3 regions of the Exiguobacterium sp. s168 genome follow, and region 2 is predicted to be linked to each of the others. Evidence: riboswitches for the same ligand, from Rfam matches in the RefSeq annotation. Region 2 holds a riboswitch; each other region holds the start of a gene.
What was found. A riboswitch is a leader RNA that binds a small molecule or an ion and turns the genes downstream of it on or off. The one in region 2 is predicted to bind thiamine pyrophosphate.

Region 1 (7,278 bases), on a different contig from region 2:
CGAAGTCGACGTGACAGACCGCCTCGACTGGCTTGTGTTTAACTTTTCGATGGACGGAATTCCGGAAGACGAACTGAAACGTGTCCTAAAGTCGCTCATCTTACAAAAACGCTATCACCGCTTGAAATCCGGACAGTTCGTATCTTTAGAGGCACGGGCCTTTCAGCAGTTGCAACGGGTTCTCGCCCAGATGGAAGCGAGTGAACGCGACTTACGCGACGGGCGACTCGTCTTACCTGCCGTCCGGAACATGAAGCATCTGATCGGTGCCTCCATCCTGCATCTCCATGCCGATTTGCTCGAGAAATGGTTCGAATTGAAATCCGGACAAGGATTCTGGCTCGACTTGCCGAATTCATTAGAGTCACAACTCTATCCGTATCAACGGACGGGCATTCAATTTCTAAAGAATTTGGACGCGCACCGATGTCACGGCATCTTGGCCGATGAGATGGGGCTTGGAAAGACAATTCAAGCGATTGGTTATATAGCAACGATTTCGGATAGTCGTGCACTGATCGTCGCACCAGCATCACTGCTCCGCAACTGGGAGGCGGAATTGAAGCGCTTTTTACCCGGTCGACCGGTTCATGTCGTGACGGGATCTCAAACTAGCCGACTTTCCGAACTGGAGTACTTGGCTGAAAACACAGTGACGATCGTCTCCTACACGACGCTTCGGACCGACGTCCGTCGCCACCCCGTATATGACGTCGTTTTCTTTGATGAAGCACAGCATTTGAAGAATCCGCAGTCACAAACGGTCAGTCAACTGCGACATCTGCAAGCAAAACGCCGTTTCGCCTTAACGGGCACACCACTTGAGAATCGTCCGCGTGATATCTGGTCGATTTTCCATGTCTTGTTTCCAGAATTACTGCCGGATTTAGCGACGTTTGAGAAATGGTCATTTGATGACATGCAACAGTTCATCCAACCGTTCTTATTACGGCGTGAGAAACAAGATGTCTTACAGGATTTACCGAAGAAACAGATCGAGCATCATTATGTCGAGCTCGGTCCTAACCAAAAACGGTTATATGCGTCGTATCTTGCCAAATTGCAACTCGAGACGCTGCAGCACTTAGACGAGACGAAACGCGAAGATCGTTTGAAGTTACTGGCTGGGTTAACGCGGTTGCGGCAAATTTGCAACGATCCGGAGTTATTCGTTGAGGGATACACGGGGGAAGCGACAAAACGAACGCGTCTGCTCTCATTGATTGCCGAAAAACGGGCCGCCGGAAAGCGGATCTTGATTTTCTCGCAGTATACACAAATGCTCGAGCGCATTCGCTCGAATCTCGCGCAACGTCACCTCCCCCACTTCCTGTTGACGGGTGAGACACCACTCGAAGACCGGGTGGCGTTATGCGATCGGTTCAATGACGGTGAAGTCGATCTCTTCTTGATTTCCCTGAAAGCGGGTGGGACGGGATTGAATCTCGCAACTGCTGATACCGTCATCCTCTTTGACAGCTGGTGGAATCCGGCCGTCGAACAGCAAGCTGCCGATCGTGCCCACCGGCTTGGACAACAATCCGACGTGACGGTCATCAAATTGCTGACACGCGGGACGATCGAAGAAAAGATGACGGAATTACAAGATCGAAAAGCCCAGATGGTCGATGCCGTCCTGACGGCTCCAGACAGTGATGCCTTGACCGTCAAAGAACTCGTTCATCTCGTAGAAACAAAGGAGGAACATCGGTGACCCTTGATCTCCTGCTTGGTTACCTTATCGGCAGTATTCTTGGCGGTACGCTCTGGAAGTACGTCAGTCGTACCGATTTGGCTCAGGTCGGTTCCGGAAACATCGGTGCCCGCAACGCCCATCGTGCCGGTGGGCTCCCGGCCTTTTTATTCGTGTATCTGTTTGATGCCGCGAAGACCGTTCTTGCACTACAGATCACAGATGCATTTTATCCCGTTGCTCTTGCCGTGCTCATCGGCCACTTGTTTCCATTGTTTCATCCGCGACGCGGCGGTAAAGGGTACGCTGTATTTTCCGGAATCGTCTTCGCTATCACGCCATGGGCATATCTTGCCGGATTAGGCATACTCGGTTTGTCTTATCTCGTAACGAAAGATAGTGTCAAAGCGGGGCTTATTCCGGTCGTTTTACTTCCGTTACTACCCGTCTTCTTAGACGCAGGGTCAGTCAATATCTTGTGTACCGTTGCCGTAAGTCTACTTGTCCTGTGGGCTCATGATGCACTCCACAAGCCAGCCATTACATAAGGAGGACGTCTCCATGATCGACTTTTCCATTGCAACTGCGGACGACGCGGAAGCAATCCATGAATTGAACTACCTCACCTTTACAGAAGAGATTCCGCAACATCAACCGAACATCGAACGGAAACGAATTGATCGATTCCATGATCAGAACACTTACTTGATCGGTAAGGAAGACGATCGACTCGTCGCGATGATCGCCATTCGAAAGCATCGTCCCTTTTCGCTTGAGGAAAAGGGCGTGACGCTAGAAGAGACACTGACGGACCCAGCGGAAATCCGCTTACTTAGCGTTCGTCCCGAATACCGCAATAGTCGTACGTTCATGCAATTGATGCGCTTTTTAATGGTCTACCTCGAGCGGGAGACGATTGATCATGTCTATATCAGTGGTACGACGCGAGAAGCAAAACTATACGCGCGGTTCGGCTTCACACCGATTGCACCAACGCTTGGCAGTGGCGATGCTCAGTTTGTACCGATGTTGTTGTCGCGCGCAACATATGAACGATCCGTCATCGCAGATGTCTTACGTCCCCTGCATTTTCTAGCCGGTCCGGTCGAGGTTGCGCCGACGGTCCGTCAAGCGGCGCAACAAGCACCGCGTCCACACCGTACGGCCTCGATGCGGCAGCTCGATCAAGATTTACGTGGCCGAATGTGTCAGTTGCTGGATTTGCCACATGTCTCGATGGCCGTCGGCAGCGGTACGCTCGCCAATGATATTGTCGCGCAACAACTCACTGGACATGGATTGATCCTGAACGGCGGCGAGTTCGGTCAACGCTTGATTGATCACGCGGCACGTGCCGGCAAGTCCTTTGATGTCCATACGCTTTCCCCCGGTCACCCGATCGACTTGAAGCAACTCGCTCATCAATTGTGGCAAACGGCATACAACTGGATCTGGTTGACGCATTGTGAGACGTCAACGGGTGTTCTCTATGATCTTGATGCAGTAAAAGTGCTGTTAGATGAACGAACCGCACTCGTCGTCGATGCGATCAGCGCTGTTGGAACCGGACATTTCTCATACGATGGCTGCACTTTCGTCACGACTGTTTCCGGGAAAGCGATTGGTGGTTTACCGGGTCTTGCGTTCATTGGTCACGCAGATCGCGTCCTACCTTCTCTCTGTATTCCCCGTTATCTGGATTTAGGGCTCTACGCAGAAGGGGTTGCCTTTTCCGGCTCGTCGAACCTGTTGCTTGCCTGTCAGGCAGCGCTTGATGCCCTCGATCTTAATCAAGCAGCAATCAAGATGACCTATCTCGAACAAGCCGTCCGCGCAACTGGATTCCAACTGCTCGCACAACAGGAAGCACAAGCGCCGGGAATACTGACGATCGTTCATCCGTCCGCAACTGATTTAGGCGACGCTCTGCGCATTCAGGGGTATCACGTCCAGTACGAAAGCGACTATCTCGTTTACAATCAGTGGCTACAAATTTCGACGATGGGCCAGACGACGATGCGGCAAATTGAACGTCTAGTTCGTGTTTTAGTTCGTGAAAATCAACGAATCACCATAAAGAATGAAAAAAATGAAAGACCTCTCAACCCTTGATTTCAAGCGGTTTGGAGGTCTTTCGACTTCAAAAAGATAAAAAAAGAGGTTTATGGATTTAAAACATAGGGGTATAAACTCATTAGCACCGCATCAAACTGGTGACTTACTCACACATGTTTCTCAATATCAGCGTAATGACCTGGGAGAGAAATGCAAAGTCAGGAAATCGTCAGATTCATGAGAGTCTGAAACCGATTGTCTTAGCATGATTCATATTGTTCAGGATTCGTCCTGCTCCTACATTCATTACCTTTTGAGGGCTATACCAAATTCAAGGGGGAAATGAACATGTCAGTTAATTTAACAGCCGAAAAACGCGAGGTACGTCCACGCTCACTCCGTAAACAATTGCGTCATGAAGGAAAAGCTCTTGGCGTCGTGTATGGTTACAAAGTGGAAAGTACACCAATCGCGTTTGAAGAAAAAGAATTGCTTAAAATCGTCCGAGAAAACGGTGAAAACGTCTTGATTTCACTCAAACTCGATGGTAAAAATATTAACGTCTTGATCAATCGCCGTGATATGGATGTCTTCACCCCAACAGTCGATCACGTTGAATTCATCGCCGTGAAAATGGATGAAGAAACAGAAGTCGAAGCAGACGTTGTACTCGTTGGCGAAGCAGCCGGTGCAAAAGTTGGTGGCTTCCTATCACAAACACTCTTTAAAGTAACAGTCGCCGCTACACCAGATAAATTACCAGAGAACGTCGAAGTCGACGTCACGAACCTCGAAATCGGCGATTCGATTTCTGTAGCCGATCTTCCAGAACAAAAAGATTTCCGCATCGTTACAGAAGGCGATATTCAAGTCGCAGCTGTTGTCGAATCGACACTCGAGCAGGATCTTGAAGAAATCGAGGAAGCAGAGGCACAAGCAGAAGCTGGCGAAGACAACGAAGCGGAAGCAACAGAAGCGTCTTCAGAAGAAACAGCTGAAGAGAACGAAGACAATAAATAAGTCGTTTAACGATACGCCCTTTGCGGCGTATCGTTTTTTTGTGTCTTGACAACAGGCGCTGGATTGCCTAAAGTGAACAGCGTATCACCTATTACCATATCCACTAGGGGAGCCCAATTGGCTGAGACGATTCACTTCGGACCCTTCGAACCTGATCTAGTTCATACTAGCGTAGGAAAGTGGAGCGATCACATCCAATGACTCCTGCTGCGCGCAGTTTTTCTGAGGACCGCTCTCTTTTTTACGGAGGGCGGTCTTTTTTGGCGTCTCCCCCATTCAAAGGAGGACGTATCTAATGCAACACTGGAAAATGAAAGAAATCATGGTCATGATGATGCTCGCCGTCGCTTGCGGCGTCATCTATCTTGGTTGGTCAACACTCTGGTTACCAATCTCAGCGATCTTCGGTCCTGTCGGTGCCAACTGGATGTTTGGCATCTGGATCATTGCGAGTCCGCTCGTCGCAGCAATCATTCAAAAGCCAGGTGCCGCTTTAATTGCGGAAGTCGTCGCGGCAGCCGTCGAACTGTTCACAGGTAGTCATTTTGGTTTATCCGCTCTTCTGATCGGAGTCTGCCAAGGACTTGGTGCGGAACTCGTCTTCGCGATGACGCGTTACCGTCGTTATGACACATGGACCTTGATGTTATCGGGTGTCGGAGCCGCGATTGGTAGCATCGTTTATAGTCTAATCGCGAACGGATTCGGTTACTACACAACGACGACGTTGCTTGCGACAACTGGCTTACAATTGATCAGCGGCGCATTACTCGGTGGCTTGCTTGCAGCCATTCTCGTCCGTCGCCTTGTTGCGACTGGTGTCTTGAACGGGTTTGCGGCAGGACGTGCGAAACGAGAAATCGCATGATTACTGTCGACGACCTCAGCATCCGCTATCCCGGTCAGATGAAATCAGTGCTCAATCATGTATCGCTGACGATTGAGCAAGGGACGACCCTTCTACTCGGACGAAGTGGGAGTGGCAAGACGACATTACTTCATGCCCTTGCCGGACTGACACCGGAAACGATTGAAGTCGAACAGACTGGTACCGTTACCCGGTCCGGTTCGGTCGGAATCTTGTTTCAAAATCCAGAAGAACAGTTCTGCATGGAGACGATCGGACGCGAAATCGCTTTTAGTTTAGAAAATCGCTCGATTCCACGCGAAGAGATGGAGGAACGAATTGAACGCTTACTCGCACTCGTCGGTCTCCCCCTCCCCTTCTCGACACCGATCGCGAGTCTATCCGGTGGAATGAAACAGCGTCTCGCGCTCGCAGCGGTCCTAGCACTTGAGCCGACGATCTTATTACTCGATGAACCAACGGCTCAGATTGACCCGATCGGGCAACACGAGCTGATGGCGTTGATCTTTCGGATTCAGAAAGAACACGATTTAACGATCGTCTTGATCGAGCACCAACTCGATGTCTGTTTGCCGTATGTCGATCAGATCGTCTTACTTGAAGACGGATCGGTGACTGCGACGGCAGATCCGCAGGATTTGTTCCCGCAGGCGTATACAAGGCTTCAATCGAAAGGCATTGCCGTTCCCTCTTTGTATCCGTACATGTTAGAGACGTTACCCATAGATGGACCGCAAGCGGCGCGACTTCATGTGCCTTCCCCCGTCGCTACAGCTGGTCGCTCTTTGTTACACGTCGCTGCATTATCGACGAAAGCACCATATCCGCTGACCGATGCGACATTTTCCCTGCAGACAGGAGAATGGGTGATGCTGCTTGGGGCAAATGGATCCGGGAAAAGTACATTGCTTGCGACACTCGGGCGGTTGCTTCCCAATCGTGGAACGTATCAGTTCCAGGGGCGTCCGGTTCATCGTTACTCCCGGCGTCGCTTTTATGAGCACGTTGGCTATGTCTTTCAACAATCGGATCTGCAGTTTCTTAAGCTGACGGTCGAAGCGGAAATCGACTGGAGCCACCGGGCAGCGACGAACGTTAAGCGCGCGGCGTTGCTCGAACGGCTGGAACTGACATCTGTCAAACAGCAGTCACCACTTGCTCTTAGTACGGGGCAACAACGACGGCTCAGCGTCGCAACGATGCTCGGACAAACGAAAGACTTATTGTTGCTCGATGAACCGACCTTCGGACAAGATGGATTGACGACACGACGCTTAATGGAACAGTTACAGATGGAACAACAGAACGGTACGACACTCGTCATGGCGACGCATGATATGGAGCTCGTCGCCCGGTATGCGGATCGTGTCCTCGTCATGGAGCAAGGACGGATTGCTTTTGACGGTCGCCCAAGCGAGTTATTCGCTGACGTTCCATTACTCGAGCGCTGTCAGCTACAACGTCCACTCTCGTACCAATTCCAGGAGGTGAAACGTGATGCAAACGAACGTGTCCCCGTTCGCTAAACTCAATCCCGTCATTAAGGGAAGCGGATTGTTTTTGATCATGTTTGCCTTGATTGCAACGAATGACTGGGTCAAAACGTTAGTATTCCTGAGTTTTGCTATCGCACTGCTACTCC
Region 2 (7,278 bases):
TTCTTTTCGGAACTTGACGAGTCCTTGTTTCAACAAAGACCGAAGATGATGCGACGCTGTCGCGATCGAACAGTCGACAGAGGCTGAGACATCACAAACGCATAGTTCTTCTTCGATCGTCAACGCATAAACGATTCGCAGTCGTGTCGCATCCGAAAGAATCTTAAATAGCTTTCCGATTTCAAGCGTCGGAATCGTATCCACGATTCGTCCGATTTCAGACGCACGCTGTTCGTCAATCGCAATCGTTTCACAACGGGGAATGTCCATGTCTGTCACCTCGTTTCTACCTATATTGCACCACGAGAAACGGGACATTGCAAGTTCAGCGCATTCGTCTGCGAATGAGCCAAAACACGAACCATCCTCCTACGTAATCTCCGATATCCCAGACAATTCGATTTTGGTCGACAGCGCGTACGCCGATATCAATGATTTTCGTGCTTTCTAATCGGTTCGTATAACGTTGACGAAGTCGCGTCGGAATCGGTAGACGAAGAAGTGCCCGGTAATAAATATCTAAATGAGTATGACCCCAAATTTCCGTCGCAATCGAGCTCGTTTTAATATACAACGGACGTTTGTAGCGTCTTTCATACTTTTCTTTCAATAAAAGGGCCATTTCATAGGAAACACGATTAGGACGCGGAAATAAGACTTTTCCTAGATGGTAGATCCCCTGATTATCGACTCGAATGATTTGTGGTTCTAACCGATATCGAATCCAATAGCCGCGAAAACGGATCGTCTGCCATTTCAATACAATCACCTCTGAACGGATTATACCCTGTTCTGAAGTGATTGATGCCATTCTCGCACAGCATCTGTCATTTGCTGCGCAGCGAGTTGTCGATCTTCTTTAGCGAAAATCTCTGAGATGACGGCATACCCTTCCAGCGGGATGGGCAGAGAGGAGACATTCGTTGCTGTGATTCCACCAATACCGATTAGAGGTAATCGTACGGCTTCCCGAATCGCCTGAAGCATCGTGTGCGACATGGAATCAGCGTCCGCTTTGGATAAAGTCGCAAATAGAGAACCCACCCCTAAATAAGAGGCTCCGTCTCGTTCTGCTTCAATCGCTTGTGCAACGGTTGCTACTGATACGCCAATCACAGCATCTGGTAAAAGGCGACGTGCTGCGGTTAAAGGAATGTCTTCTTGTCCGATATGCAAACCAGCTCCGGTGAGTAACGCGATATCAATCCGATCATTGATGATTAAAGGAACATCATAGCGATCCGTGAGTGTTTTCAACCGAACTGCCTGATCAAAGAATTCCTTTCCTTGCGCTGTTTTTTCCCGTAATTGCACGATTGTTGCACCACCTAAAATGGCTTCCTCAACGACCGTATCGATCGCGACTCCAGGATGGTACCGACGATCCGTCACTGCATAGATGGAGTAATCAATTGACACGTTCTGTCACCTCCACCAGGTCTTGCTCCGTCATAAGGCTGATGGCATTGAACAACTCTCGTTTAAAATCACCAAGACCTTGCGCGGAGGCTGCTTGTTCCCCTGCTTTTCCCATGACAAATGTCCCGTGGACAGCCGCCTCAAATGCCGTATATCCTGCACCGAGGAAGCTCGCAATCAAGGAGGCCGTCATACAGCCCGTACCCGTGATGTCTCCTAGACGCGGTGTTCCTACATGTAATTCCATTTCGCGCGTTCCATCCGTAATGTAGTCGTTCGGACCTGTCACGACGAGGACAGATTTGTGTTTGCGAGCGAATACGCGAATACTTTCTCGATCCATAATTGCATCTCCCGCAGCATCGACTCCCTTAGTTCGTCCGTCTTCCCCAAGTAACGTCTTGATTTCAGAAGCATTTCCTTTAATGACCGTACACCCGAGATCAATGAGTTCTTTGGAAAAAGCAGTACGTAATGTCGTTGCTCCTGCTCCTACGGGATCAAGAACGATTGGGACATTCAAACGTCCCGCTTCACGGACTGCGAGTCGTTGAGCTGCTTGCATGTCTGCATCGATCGTACCAATGTTTAAGACAAGAGCTTGCGCGAGTCTAACCATCTCTTCTACTTCACGAATGTCTTCTGCCATGACGGGGGATGCTCCAACAGCGAGTGTGACGTTTGCGCAGTCGTTGATCGTAACCGTGTTCGTCAGATGGTGAATGAGTGGTTTGTGTTCAAGAATGGTCGTAAACATGTGTATCCCTCCAAAGTGAATGAAAATGATGTGTCGGTCCAATACCTTGTCCGAGAGCAAATCCATGACGAATTGCCTCCGTGACATAGTTTTTCGCCTGTCGTACACTATCTTGTAACTCTTCTCCAAGCGCCATCCGCGCTGCAATCGCTGCGGATAAGGTACAACCAGTACCATGAGTATGTTGATTGTCTAATCGTTCCGATGTGAAGCGGTGTTCCACTTCCCCATCAAACAACAAATCCGTCGCAGCTCCTGAGAGATGTCCACCTTTTAGCAATACTGCACCTGTCTGTGTAGCCAATTGATGCATCGCCAGTCGCATTTCCTCTAGATTGGTGACCGATCGTCCTGTTAAACGCTCTGCTTCCGGTAAATTCGGTGTGACGAGTGTCGCAAGTGGTAAAAGTTCTGAAATCAATGCTTGTTCAGCTTCCGTCCGCAATAGGGCATGACCGCCTTTAGCGACCATGACGGGATCTAATATAATAGGGACTGTTTGTTTACGGAGATGTGTAGCAATGACACGAATCGTCTGCGCATTCGAGACCATTCCGATTTTGATCGCATCGACACGAATGTCTGAAAAAATCGACGTTAACTGGGCATCTACGATTTCTGGGGATAACTCTTCCACCGCTTGAACTCCCAACGTATTTTGCGCTGTGACGGCTGTCAGTACGCTCATTCCATAAACGCCTAAAGCCGAAAATGTTTTTAAATCTGCTTGAATCCCAGCTCCACCACCGGAGTCGGATCCCGCAATCGTCAGTACATGTTTCATGTTCTTTTCACCTTCCCATCGAGCAATGTAAGGGAGTCGTGACCAACAAAAAAGCGCCGACCGCTATAAAAAAGCAGTCGACGCTATACGAAAGCGTTATACACGCATTCCGGTATCCGTTCGTCTCAACTTTCCTACGCTGGTATTATCCAGTTCAGGTAATAGGGTCGAAAACAGATTGGTTTTCCTCTCAGCCGGATTCCTCCAGCTCCCCTAGTTGCTCAAGTATTCGTTTCGCCTTAACTGTAGCATAGAGAAGAAAAAAAAACGAGCCGAAGCCCGTTTTGATTACAGATATGCCAATGGATTGACTGCATTTAGAGGAGAAGAAGCACTGTATTGATAGCCTCCGACATGTAGTTCGAAATGTAAGTGTGGTCCTGTTGAATTTCCTGTACTACCAAGTGTCCCGACTTGCTGACCTTGAGAGACCGTTTGCCCTGCACGAACCGATAATGAACTCATATGTGCGTAGACGGTCGTGTACACTTGTCCATCTAGGAAGTGAGAGATCATGACATGATTGCCGTAAGGTCCACCACCTGATGCTGTGATGACCGTTCCAGCTGCTGCCGCGACGATTGGAGACCCGACCGAACCACTGAAATCAACACCGTTGTGGAACGTGTAACCATTCGCACCACTTGCTGGTCCGAATCCTTGTGACACTCCACCAGAAGACGGTCGAACGAATTTTCCTCCACTCGAAACAACGGGCGGGGCAACGGAACCAGTTGATTCCGAACTTTTACCTGTTTGTTTTGCTGCTTGAGCATTCGCTTTAGCGGCTTTTTCAGCTGCTGCTTTCTCCGCTGCTGCTTTTTCAGCCGCTGCTTTAGCGGCTGCCTTTGCTGCCGCAATTGCACGTTCTTGCGCTTCGAGAGTCGCTTGAAGTTCTTTTGCGTCTAACAGTTCTGTCGTGAACTTCGTCTTCCCTTTTCGTAATTTCTTCAGCGTAGCACTACGTTCTTTCATTTGAAGCTTTAACGCTTTCTTTTGTTCAATCAATACTTTCTTTTCCTGCATTTGCTCCGCTTTTTTCTCAACGAGCGCTTGTTTTGCTTCTGCTAATTTTTGTTGCGTAGCGATGTAATCCGAAATCATTTTATCGTCTTGCTCAGCGATTTTTTTCCCCGCCATGACACGGCTAAATAAATCACCTAAATCTTTCGATCCGAAAATGACTTCTTCCCATTTAATCGAGTTTCCATCGTTTTCTTGGAAAACACGCAAACGATCACCGAGTAGTTCTTCCTGTTTCTGTAACATTTCTTCGTAACGGACGATGTCTGCCTTTAACTCATCGATTCGAACGTTCAACTGTTCAATTTGTTTATTTTTTTCGGAGACTTGGAAAATCTTTTCATTGATTGCTGCGTCAATTTGATTGATTTGACGTTGCTCTTTTGAGATTTTAGCTTCTTGTTTTTTGATTGCTTTTTCAAGTTTACGTTGTTCAGCGGCATTCTCAGCCTTTTTTTCTTTAATTGTCGCTGCTGCAATCGGTTGTGTTCCTGTTATAAGTAATGCTCCTAAAACAATGGTAGAAATTAGTTTTTTTAGCATATATCGTTTTCCTCACTTATGTTTTTTCATATTTTATTATAGTATTCAAGTTTCTCTCATATCTGAAATAGATTATAGCACCGTAATCGTTTCAAAAAAATTTCATTTACATTTCAAATGAAAACGGTTTTTTGTAATATATGATTTGTTTTTGAAAATGACAAAAAAAAGAACCGTTGCATATGCAACGATTCTTTTACGATTAAAGCATTGATAATGGATTGACTGAGTTAGCTGGACCAGTTGCACTATAGCTATACCCACCGACATGGATTTCGAAGTGTAGGTGTGGTCCTGTTGAATTTCCTGTACTACCTAGCGCGCCAATTTGTTGACCTTGGCTGACACGTTGACCAGCATGAACATTGAGTGAACTCATGTGAGCATATACTGTCGTATATGTCTTCCCGTTCAATTGGTGAGCGATCATGACATGATTTCCGTAAGGTCCGCCACCTGATGCTGTAATGACTGTACCTGTTGCAGCTGCCACGATCGGCGTACCGACTGGACCACCAAAGTCAATTCCGTTATGGAACGTATATCCGTTCTCTCCACCTGCAGAACCATACCCTTGTGTAACAGTTCCGGCAGTTGGATGAATGAATAGACCACCTGATGATGGTGCTGGTTTTGGTGCAGCTGGTGCTGGAGCAGGCGCAGCTGGTGCTGGTGTAGATGGTTTTGGTGCCGATTGCTTCGTCGAACCAGAAGGTTTTGCCGATTGTGCTGCTTTCTCTTGTGCTGCTTGCTGAGCTGCTGCTTCTTTAGCGGCTTGCTCTTCTGCTGCTTTTTGTGCTGCTTCAGCTTCTGCGCGTGCTTTCGCTTCACGTGCCGCTTGAGCTTGACGTTCTTTTTCAATTCGAGCTTCACGTTCACGCGCTGCTTTTTCAGCAGCAATCGCTTTTTCTTGCGCAATTAGAATTTGCTGGACTTCTTTTGCATCCATCAACTGTGTTTCGAACTTTTCTTTTTTCTTACGAAGTTCTTTTAAGCGTTTGTTCCGCTCTTTTAATTGCGATTCAAGATCTGCTTGTTGACGTTTTAATTCTTGTTTCTCAACGACCAACTGTGCTTTCTTTTCTTTTACTTTTTGTTGCGCATCTGCTAATTGCTTTTGCGTATTTTGATAATCCGTGATCATTTTATCATCTTGTTTTGAAATGGATTTCCCTGCCATGACACGGCTTACGAGGTCACCAACATTTTTAGAGCCAAAGATGACTTCTTCCCATTTAATTGAGTTTCCATCATTCTCTTGCATGACACGAAGACGATCACCAAGTAATTTTTCTTGGCGTTTTAGTTTCGCTTTATATTTCTCGATTTCTTTTCCAAGTTCAACGATTTCACGTTCCGTTGCTTTGATTTGACGATCTTTTGTTTCGACAGCAAAGATTTTTTCGTTCAAAGCTTCGTCTAGTCGATTGACTTCTTGTTGTGTTTTAGAGATTTTTTGACCTTCTTGATTAACAGAAGACTCTAAGTTTTTTTGCTTTTTAGCATTGTCTTGTTGTTGTTGTTCGTTTTTGGCTTTCTGTTCACTTAAATCGTCAGCTGCTGCAAAATGAGGTGCTGATGAAAGAACCAGTGCGGAAACGATGAGCGACGCGAACGTTTTTTTCATGTAGTATTCCCTCGTTTTCTGTAGTGTATGTTTTATGATTTATCGTAGAGTATTTAAGTTAAATTTAAATTCTGTAATAGTTTTTCTTTTTTATAAGAACGTTTTTGATTATAGCATTCATTCCTCTTCCATAATATTTCAGTGATATTTCATTTTAAATAAATCTTTCTTCTTCTATGTAATAGAAACATTTGGAAGGTAACTCATCGTTGCAACTTTGAAGTGTTTTTGGGAAACTGAAGCGAATAGAAGGAGGATATCATATGAAATTAGACCACACTGGAATTGCTGTTCGCGACATGCAGGAAGCCATTTCATTTTATACAAAAGTACTTGGAGGAACTTTAACAAAAGAGTACTCGAATCCTGCGCCTGGTGTCGCTTCCAATATTGCGGTCATCGAATTCGATGATGCGCACATCGAGTTGTTGACGCCAACAAGTCCGGATAGTCCGATTGCTCGTTTTTTAAAACAACGCGGGAAAGGTGTCCATCACATTGCTTATCGCGTAGAGAATTTAGATCAAGCGATTGAAGAAGCAAAACAACAAGGGTTAACATTTTTAGAAGATACGTATCGAACGACGCCATTCGGACGACGACTGATTTATATGAATCCCCGGCATTCACACGGCGTCATTACGGAACTCTGTGATTATCCAGAGAACCCATAAAAAAATCAGCACTGCGATAGCGCAGTGCTGATTTTTTCGTTTCATGGTATTAGCCGAGTTTGGCAACGATTTCCCGATTGAATGCAGGAATATCGTCTGGTTGACGACTTGAGACGAAATTATCGTCGACGACAACTTCTTCATCTGTGAAATCCACACCAGCATTCTCTAAATCAATCCGAATCGATTTATAACCTGTCATTTTTCTTCCTTTGACGATTTTTGCATTAATCATCAATTGTGGTCCATGGCAGATCGAAAAAATCGGTTTTTTCGACATATCGAATTCTTCGACGAATGAGACAAAACGCTCATCTTCCCGTAATAGATCTGGTGAAAATCCGCCTGGAATCAAGAGTGCATCATAGTCTGCCGCTGAAGTCTCATCAATCGAGAGATCAACGGTTACTTTTGCCTCTTCCTGCTTCCCAACAAGTTCCGCACCTTTTTT
Region 3 (7,278 bases), on a different contig from region 2:
CCTGCTTCTTTTGCACCTGAAGTCATCGTCAAATTCATGTTCGTTCCCGTATCACCATCTGGCACAGGGAAGACGTTCAATGAATCGACGAAATCTGCGTTTTGATAGAGATTCGCCGCGCCATTTTGAATCATCTTGACTAACTGCGCTCCTGTTAAACGATCTACACTCACTAAAGTTTCCTCCTCTATTCCCGCCTTAGACATTCGTCAAGCGGACTCCTTGGACAAAGATGTTCACAGATGTCACGTCAAGACCTAGTGCCTGACTGAGCGTGTATTTCACGCGACTCTGTACGTTATTCGCCACCTCTGAGATTTTCGTTCCATAACTTACGATGATATGCATATCGATATGGACCTGCTCTGAAGCCTGTCGAACGATGACACCGCGTGCAAAGTTCTCGCGTTTTAAGAGTTCTGCAAGACCATCCTTGATTTGAGACTGGGATGCCATACCAACGACACCAAAACATTCCATTGCTGCGCCGCCCGCAAGTTGCGCGACGACATCATTATCTACATCAATCTTTCCATAGGTCGTTTTCATCTCGATCGCCACCTGAGTAGCCCCCTTTGAATATTGTATTCTTCTCATAATTCTACTATAAGGACCTACTATTGAAAAGTCGCCGTACTGACTATACAATGAATAAGTGAAAAATAGTAGCGGTCAAATGAACTTTTACCATCATCCTCATCCATTATTTTAAATTTCGAGGTTGTCTGTCAAGTTTTTTTCTTGTCAGCTACTTTTTTTATGTTGCAACCGCCCTGACACCATGCTAAGATAGCAAAGTGTCTATTAGGACGAACGCAAAACAACATAAAAGGAGGCGGAACGCATGGCACGTAAATGCTACGTTACTGGGAAATCGCCAAAGTCGGGTAACAACCGTTCACACGCATTGAACAAAACAAAACGTACTTGGGGAGTCAACGTACAAAAAGTACGTATCCTCGTCGACGGTAAGCCGAAAAAGGTTTGGGTTTCAGCTCGAGCTCTTAAATCAGGTAAAGTCGAACGCGTATAAGGCGCAACCACCGGATGGGAATCTTCCCTTCCGGTTTTTTTATACCCTCATTTATTTTTCTCATAAACTAATTGTCGCTTTTATTGAAAACGCTTACAATAGGAACGTACTTTATTTTGTCAGAATTGGGGGAAGTCATCATGCAACTCAAGCGAGAGATGACGAGTCGACACCTGTTCATGATCTCACTCGGGGGAATCATCGGGACAGGCTTATTTTTAGGGTCAGGGTTAACGATTTCACAAGCAGGACCTCTCGGGGCGGTCCTCAGTTACATCGTGGGTGGGACCATCATGTATCTGACGATGTTATGTCTAGGGGAATTAGCGGTCTATATGCCGGTCTCGGGGTCCTTCCAGACCTATACGACCCGCTTCATCGGACCAGGAATTGGCTTTGCCGTCGGTTGGATTTATTGGCTCGGCTGGGCCGTGACGGTCGCACTCGAAATCACGGCAGCTGGCAGTTTGATGGACCGCTGGTTTCCGAATGTACCCGTCGTTGTCTGGTGTACCGTCTTTACGGTCTTACTGTTCGGTCTGAATGCCGTCTCAGCCAAAGCATTCGGTGAAGCCGAATTCTGGTTCTCGAGTTTGAAGGTCCTCGCGATCCTTTTCTTCATCATTCTAGGTGGCGCTGCTTGGTTCGGCTGGTTACCGATGGAAGCAGATCGTCCAACCTCGTTATTCGCGAACTTTACGGCAAGCGGTTGGTTTCCAAACGGGATTCTTGGCGTCTTGACGACGATGATTGCTGTCAACTTCGCCTTCCAAGGAACGGAATTGATCGGTGTTGCGGCTGGGGAGTCCGACACGCCAGAAAAATCGATTCCAAAAGCCATCCGGAATACAGTCTGGCGTACGTTCATCTTCTTCGTCTTATCGATTACGATCGTTGGTGCATTAATCCCGTATGAGACGGCTGGAGGAATCAGCAGCCCGTTCATCATGGTCTTTGATGCGATCGGTATCCCGTACGCTGCTGATTTGATGAACATCGTCGTCTTGACAGCGTTATTATCCGTCGGAAACTCCGGATTATATGCGGCGACCCGGATGTTATGGGCGATGGCGCAAGAAGGGATGATTTCAAAGAAATTATCTTACGTCAATGCACGTGGTGTGCCGATGCGCGCTTTACTCTTTACGATGATGTTTGCGATGTTATCGCTCCTGACCGCGTTTTTCGCAGAGGATACCGTCTTTATTTGGCTCTTGTCCTTAGCCGGACTTGGCGCTCAAGTCGGCTGGATTTCCATCTCTGCTTCTCAGCTCGCATTTCGTCGTCAGTTTTTACGAAACGGACACGATTTATCCGAATTAAAATTCAAGACACCACTCTATCCAGTGTTACCGTTGATATCGTTGACGCTAAACGTCGTTGTCCTCGTCAGTCTAGCGTTTCAAGCGGATCAACGAATCGCGCTATACATCGGTGTTCCTTTCTTCCTTGTCATGTGGGGAAGTTATCATCTCTTCGTCAAAGGAAAACATCTATCCGCTCAAAGTGACATCCGTGTCGCCCCTTCTCAACTCGAAGAATAATTTCATATGAAAGAGGCCGCGGAATCATCCACGACCTCTTTCCTATGATTGTTCTATTCCTTAAGCGTCCGCATCATCAATAGTTCTCCTTGATGGAGCTCTACCTTCGCTTCTGACGCACGCCATTCATTACTGACCGTCAAGGAACCTCCGACGGGTACTGGATGGGCATCCAGTGGATATTTGACTCCGGATAAGCTTAAGGTCGACGGCACAAGTGGAATGAAAGAAAGATAATGATAGCTCCTTGCTTCGACTGCATACGTTCCCGCTGCCAAGTATCGCACCTCTTCTCGTTTCGTGACAAGTCGCGCCTCTGGATATTGCTTCAACAAATAGACATTTTGAACAGTCATGTCAAGCCTTCCACCTGTCGCCCCGATAATGATGATCTCTTCATGCTGTTCCCTCTCAGACACTGTACGAAGGGCAAGTTCAAGATCCGTCTCATCTTTCTCAGCCGGATGAACGATTGCCCCTTCAGGTACATAACCAAGTGAATCGAAATCACCGATTGTCATATCACAGGTCAGCCCAAACGATTCGACCGTCTGAACACCACCGTCGACACCGACGATGAAATCACCCGGCTGACAAAACGTCCGTAAATCCGGCACTTCTTCTTGCGGACCGGCACAGACGAGAATCGCCCGCATCTCAGACACCTCGTGCCGAATAACGTAGTAAGCGTGGCGCAGTCGTGAATAGAATTCCTGCTACGATTCCACATAAGATGTAAGAAGGAACCATATACGTTGCGTTATAGACAAAAGAGTATTCCACGACTGGACCTTTTGCATACTTGGCAAAGAAGACGATTCCGCTGATGACATGACAAATATAGCGGAGCCCTGCTCCTAATAACGTCGCAAGGAGAACGAACGCCATTAAGCTTTTCTTTTGTCCATTGCGCGCGGCTTGTCTGACTTGACGTGCGAACAGACCACTTAATCCGACGACACCATACGCAATCGTATAGTCAAGCATCGGTTGAACGATCGTCAAGACTTGTGGAGCGAACATCAATTGAATCGTACCGACAAGCGCTCCCGTGACGACACCCCCGATGACACCGTGGCGAAATGCCATGACGAAGATCGGTAGCATCGCTAAGCTAATGGAGCCTCCTTGTGGCATTTTGAATGGAATCAGTAAATCAAAGACGACTCCGAGACTGGCGAAGATGGCAATTTCCATCATCATTTGTAACCGTTTCATGCTATTTTTCCTCCTTCATTGTACGAGAGGACGCAAAAAGGCAGTACGACGAACGCCGTACTGCCTGCGTGCGCCACATCCCTACGTCCGTTTGAACGGAACAGGTTCGAAGGGTTAAAGTCTAAAAGACTCCTCTCAGCCGCTTTTCAAGCGACACCCCTTGCGGTCATCATATTTCGTTTTCTCGTCTTTATTATACGGCAGCCCCTTGACGAATGCTAGTGATCGCCTTTGCATAATCTGGTGCATTGTAGATTGCTGATCCTGCGACAAGAACGTTCGCACCGTTATCAATACAAAGTTTTGCCGTTTCCGGATTGACGCCACCATCAATCTCGATTTCGAATGTCAGACCACGATCTGCCTTCATTTGCGCAAGTGAAGCGAGTTTCGGCATGACACTCTCGATGAATGCCTGTCCACCAAAGCCCGGATTGACCGTCATCAATAAGACCATGTCGACGTCCTCAAGAACGTGTTCAATCGTTGATAACGGCGTATGCGGATTTAAGACGACCCCTGCCTTTGCGCCCGCTGCTTTGATTTGTTGCAAGACGCGATGGACATGATTCGTTGCTTCGACGTGGAATGTCACGATGTCTGCCCCTGCCTTGACGAAATCTTCGACGAAACGTTCGGGTTGATCAATCATCAAATGGACGTCAAGGACCATATCCGTCTTTTGACGTAAACTGCTAAGCACAGGTAATCCAAATGAGATGTTCGGTACGAACTGACCATCCATGACATCAAAATGGATATAGTCCGCTCCTGCCGCTTCGACTGCTTTAACATCACGCTCGAGATTCGCAAAATCTGCTGATAAGATAGATGGTGCAATTTTAATCATCTTCAATACCTCCGGGCTCGATTCTTGATTTCGTCTATAAACATACCATAGTTCTCATAACGAGAGGACATGATTTCTCGTGCTTCGACAGCTTCTTTGACGGCACAACCGGGTTCATTCAAATGCAAACAACCTCGGTATTTGCAATCATCTTGTACAGCTACGAATTCTGGGAAACTCCATCGTACATCCTCGATTTCCATTTCATACGGAAAATCAAGGTTCGAGAACCCTGGCGTATCGGCGATCAATCCTTCCGCAAGCGGCATCAACGTGACGTGTCGTGTCGTATGGCGGCCACGTCCCAGTGATTTCGAGATCGCACTCGTTTCTAAATCAAGAGAGGGCTCCAGTGCATTGAGCAATGAACTTTTCCCAACACCGGATTGTCCCGCGAGAACGCTCGTTTTTCCAGCAAGTAACGGACGGACTTGCTCAACACCCGTCAATGTCTCACTTGATGTCTCGATGACTGTATATCCAATTTTTCGATAAGCGGCAATGGCGTCTCGGACAGCCGGTCCTTTGACATCGTCCAGCAAATCCATCTTCGTCAACAGGATGACAGGTTGAATTTCCTTCGCTTCGATCAAGACGAGAAATCGGTCGAGCAAGTGCGCTGAAAAATCAGGTTCTGCCGCCGAAACGACCAGCAATGCCTGATCGATATTCGCGACTGGAGGGCGTACTAAAAAGTTGTCCCGCTCCTTCACTTCGAGAATATACCCGGTCTCACTTTCGATATGAAGAACGACCTCGTCTCCGACGACTGGACTGATACCGCGTTTTCGGAAATTCCCTCTTGCTCTTGAACGAACCTCTCCTTCTGGTGTCATGACATCATAAAAGCCGCCCTGCAGACGTATGATCGTTCCTTCTCGATTCTCTTCGATGCGTTGTTCCGTCATCCTATGCACTCCTTTTTCATCACATTCATTGTGCGTCTTTTGCTTGGTTGTACGTGATGGTTTTTGAACGATACACCGTATCGTCTTTATAAATCGTAATTTTTCCTTCTTCTCCCGGATCGATCGTCACCGGTACGTCGAATGTCTCATCTTGATCAATCGATTCCTCGATGACGGTCCGCTTCCCTTTCGCGTCTTCCGTCTCAATCCGGATGACTTGTTTCGGCGGTTCCTCGTCCTCATTCTCGCTGACCGCATCATAGACGACCTTTTCAGGGAACGTTGCCGTCACCGTTTTTTCTTCCTCACCTTTAGAGATGAAGACGGTCACAGAGTCGTTTGGTTCGACTTGTGCTCCTGCTTGTGGGAATTGACGAATGACTTGATCGAGCTTGACGTCACTTGAAAATTCTTGTTCAAACGTGCCGTCGAGACCCATTTCATCGAGATACGCTTTCGCTTCATCACTCGATAAGTTCGTCAAGTCTTTCAATTCAAAGGACGACGTTCCTTCCGAGACAGTGATCGTAATCGTCTGTTCTTTTGCAATCACTTCCGTTCCAGCAGAGATCGATTGCCGGATCACATTACCTCGCTCGATTTCATCCGACTTTTCACGTTCGACCTCGACTTTTGCGAATCCAGCCTCTTTTAATGTGGCAATCGCCTCTTTTTCAGCGTCATCTGTCACATCTGGTACTTCGACCGGCGCACTACCTGTAGAGACGACCAAGTTGACTGTTGAGCCTTTCTTGACTTGTGCGTTTTCACGCGGTGTCTGACTGATGACATCGCCTTCCTCGACTGTATCGCTATTTCGTTCTGTCGTCTCAACAACGAATCCTAGTTTCTCAAGCTTCGTTTCCGCTTCGTCTCCATCCGTCTTGACGACAGATGGTACGGTGACCGTTGGATCTGGCCACATCGCAAACGTCGTAGCCGCTCCACCGAGTAAAACGAGCAATAAGAGAACGATCCACCAGCGTTTTTTCTTTTTCTTTTCCGGTGTTTTCGGTTGAACAGTCGTGACGGCGGGTGATTCTGGTTCCGCTTTTGATTCTTCTGGCACTTGGACGGGTGACAAGACCATCGTCTTTTCCATCTCATCCTCTTCTGCACCTCGAATGCCTTCACTTGCCCGTTCGTCAGACAACGCCGTCACCATATCTGCCTTAAAGGCTGCGACGGACTGTTGGCGGTCATGCGGTGCTTTCGCGAGCGCCTGCATGATACAGTTCTCAAGCGCTTGTGGCACTTTCGGATTCAAGACGGATGGGCGACGCGGTGTATCTTGCAGATGCTTCAGCGCAATCGCGACCGGTGAATCCCCTTCGAACGGTACTTGTCCTGTCACAAGTTCGTATAAGACAGCACCAAGTGAATAGATATCCGACTTCTCATCCGCAAATTTACCTTTTGCTTGTTCCGGTGAAAAGTAATGCACGGACCCAAGAACGGACATCGTATGCGTCAGCGTCGCATTCGACATCGCCACAGCAATTCCGAAATCCGTTACTTTGACGGTACCATCTTCTCGAATCAACATGTTTTGCGGTTTAATATCGCGATGGATAATCCGGTGTGCATGGGCGTGATCGATTGCATCACAAATTTGAGCGATGATATCAACTGCCTGCGGCACAGGTAATGCTTGATTTTCACAAAATGTTTTTAATGTCATACCATCGATATACTCCATGACGATGTAATAGATGGCATCTTCTT

Region 1: it holds a riboswitch for thiamine pyrophosphate, as region 2 does, so the genes downstream of both, KNQ15_RS07765 (ECF transporter S component) here and thiD (bifunctional hydroxymethylpyrimidine kinase/phosphomethylpyrimidine kinase) in region 2, are expected to answer to the same signal.
Region 3: it holds a riboswitch for thiamine pyrophosphate, as region 2 does, so the genes downstream of both, thiT (energy-coupled thiamine transporter ThiT) here and thiD (bifunctional hydroxymethylpyrimidine kinase/phosphomethylpyrimidine kinase) in region 2, are expected to answer to the same signal.

The regions. Positions count from the first base shown of each region.
Region 1 covers NZ_JACSNE010000009.1:71,376-78,653, forward strand. Annotated here, with positions in the region: gene KNQ15_RS07745 (DEAD/DEAH box helicase) at 1-1,714, shown strand, start outside; gene KNQ15_RS07750 (glycerol-3-phosphate acyltransferase) at 1,711-2,241, shown strand; gene KNQ15_RS07755 (GNAT family N-acetyltransferase) at 2,255-3,805, shown strand; gene KNQ15_RS07760 (50S ribosomal protein L25/general stress protein Ctc) at 4,097-4,768, shown strand; TPP riboswitch at 4,864-4,963, shown strand; gene KNQ15_RS07765 (ECF transporter S component) at 5,064-5,636, shown strand; gene KNQ15_RS07770 (ABC transporter ATP-binding protein) at 5,633-7,162, shown strand; gene KNQ15_RS07775 (energy-coupling factor transporter transmembrane component T family protein) at 7,134-7,278, shown strand, end outside.
Region 2 covers NZ_JACSNE010000015.1:59,004-66,281, reverse strand. Annotated here, with positions in the region: gene KNQ15_RS10175 (ArsR/SmtB family transcription factor) at 1-270, opposite strand, end outside; gene KNQ15_RS10170 (hypothetical protein) at 326-760, opposite strand; gene thiE (thiamine phosphate synthase) at 781-1,419, opposite strand; gene thiM (hydroxyethylthiazole kinase) at 1,409-2,176, opposite strand; gene thiD (bifunctional hydroxymethylpyrimidine kinase/phosphomethylpyrimidine kinase) at 2,157-2,960, opposite strand; TPP riboswitch at 3,075-3,185, opposite strand; gene KNQ15_RS10150 (murein hydrolase activator EnvC family protein) at 3,249-4,526, opposite strand; gene KNQ15_RS10145 (murein hydrolase activator EnvC family protein) at 4,729-6,153, opposite strand; gene mce (methylmalonyl-CoA epimerase) at 6,417-6,827, shown strand; gene KNQ15_RS10135 (type 1 glutamine amidotransferase domain-containing protein) at 6,877-7,278, opposite strand, start outside.
Region 3 covers NZ_JACSNE010000001.1:106,837-114,114, reverse strand. Annotated here, with positions in the region: gene KNQ15_RS00595 (DAK2 domain-containing protein) at 1-173, opposite strand, end outside; gene KNQ15_RS00590 (Asp23/Gls24 family envelope stress response protein) at 199-561, opposite strand; gene rpmB (50S ribosomal protein L28) at 845-1,033, shown strand; gene KNQ15_RS00580 (amino acid permease) at 1,174-2,577, shown strand; gene KNQ15_RS00575 (thiamine diphosphokinase) at 2,631-3,233, opposite strand; gene thiT (energy-coupled thiamine transporter ThiT) at 3,235-3,795, opposite strand; TPP riboswitch at 3,857-3,966, opposite strand; gene rpe (ribulose-phosphate 3-epimerase) at 3,989-4,645, opposite strand; gene rsgA (ribosome small subunit-dependent GTPase A) at 4,648-5,553, opposite strand; gene pknB (Stk1 family PASTA domain-containing Ser/Thr kinase) at 5,579-7,278, opposite strand, start outside.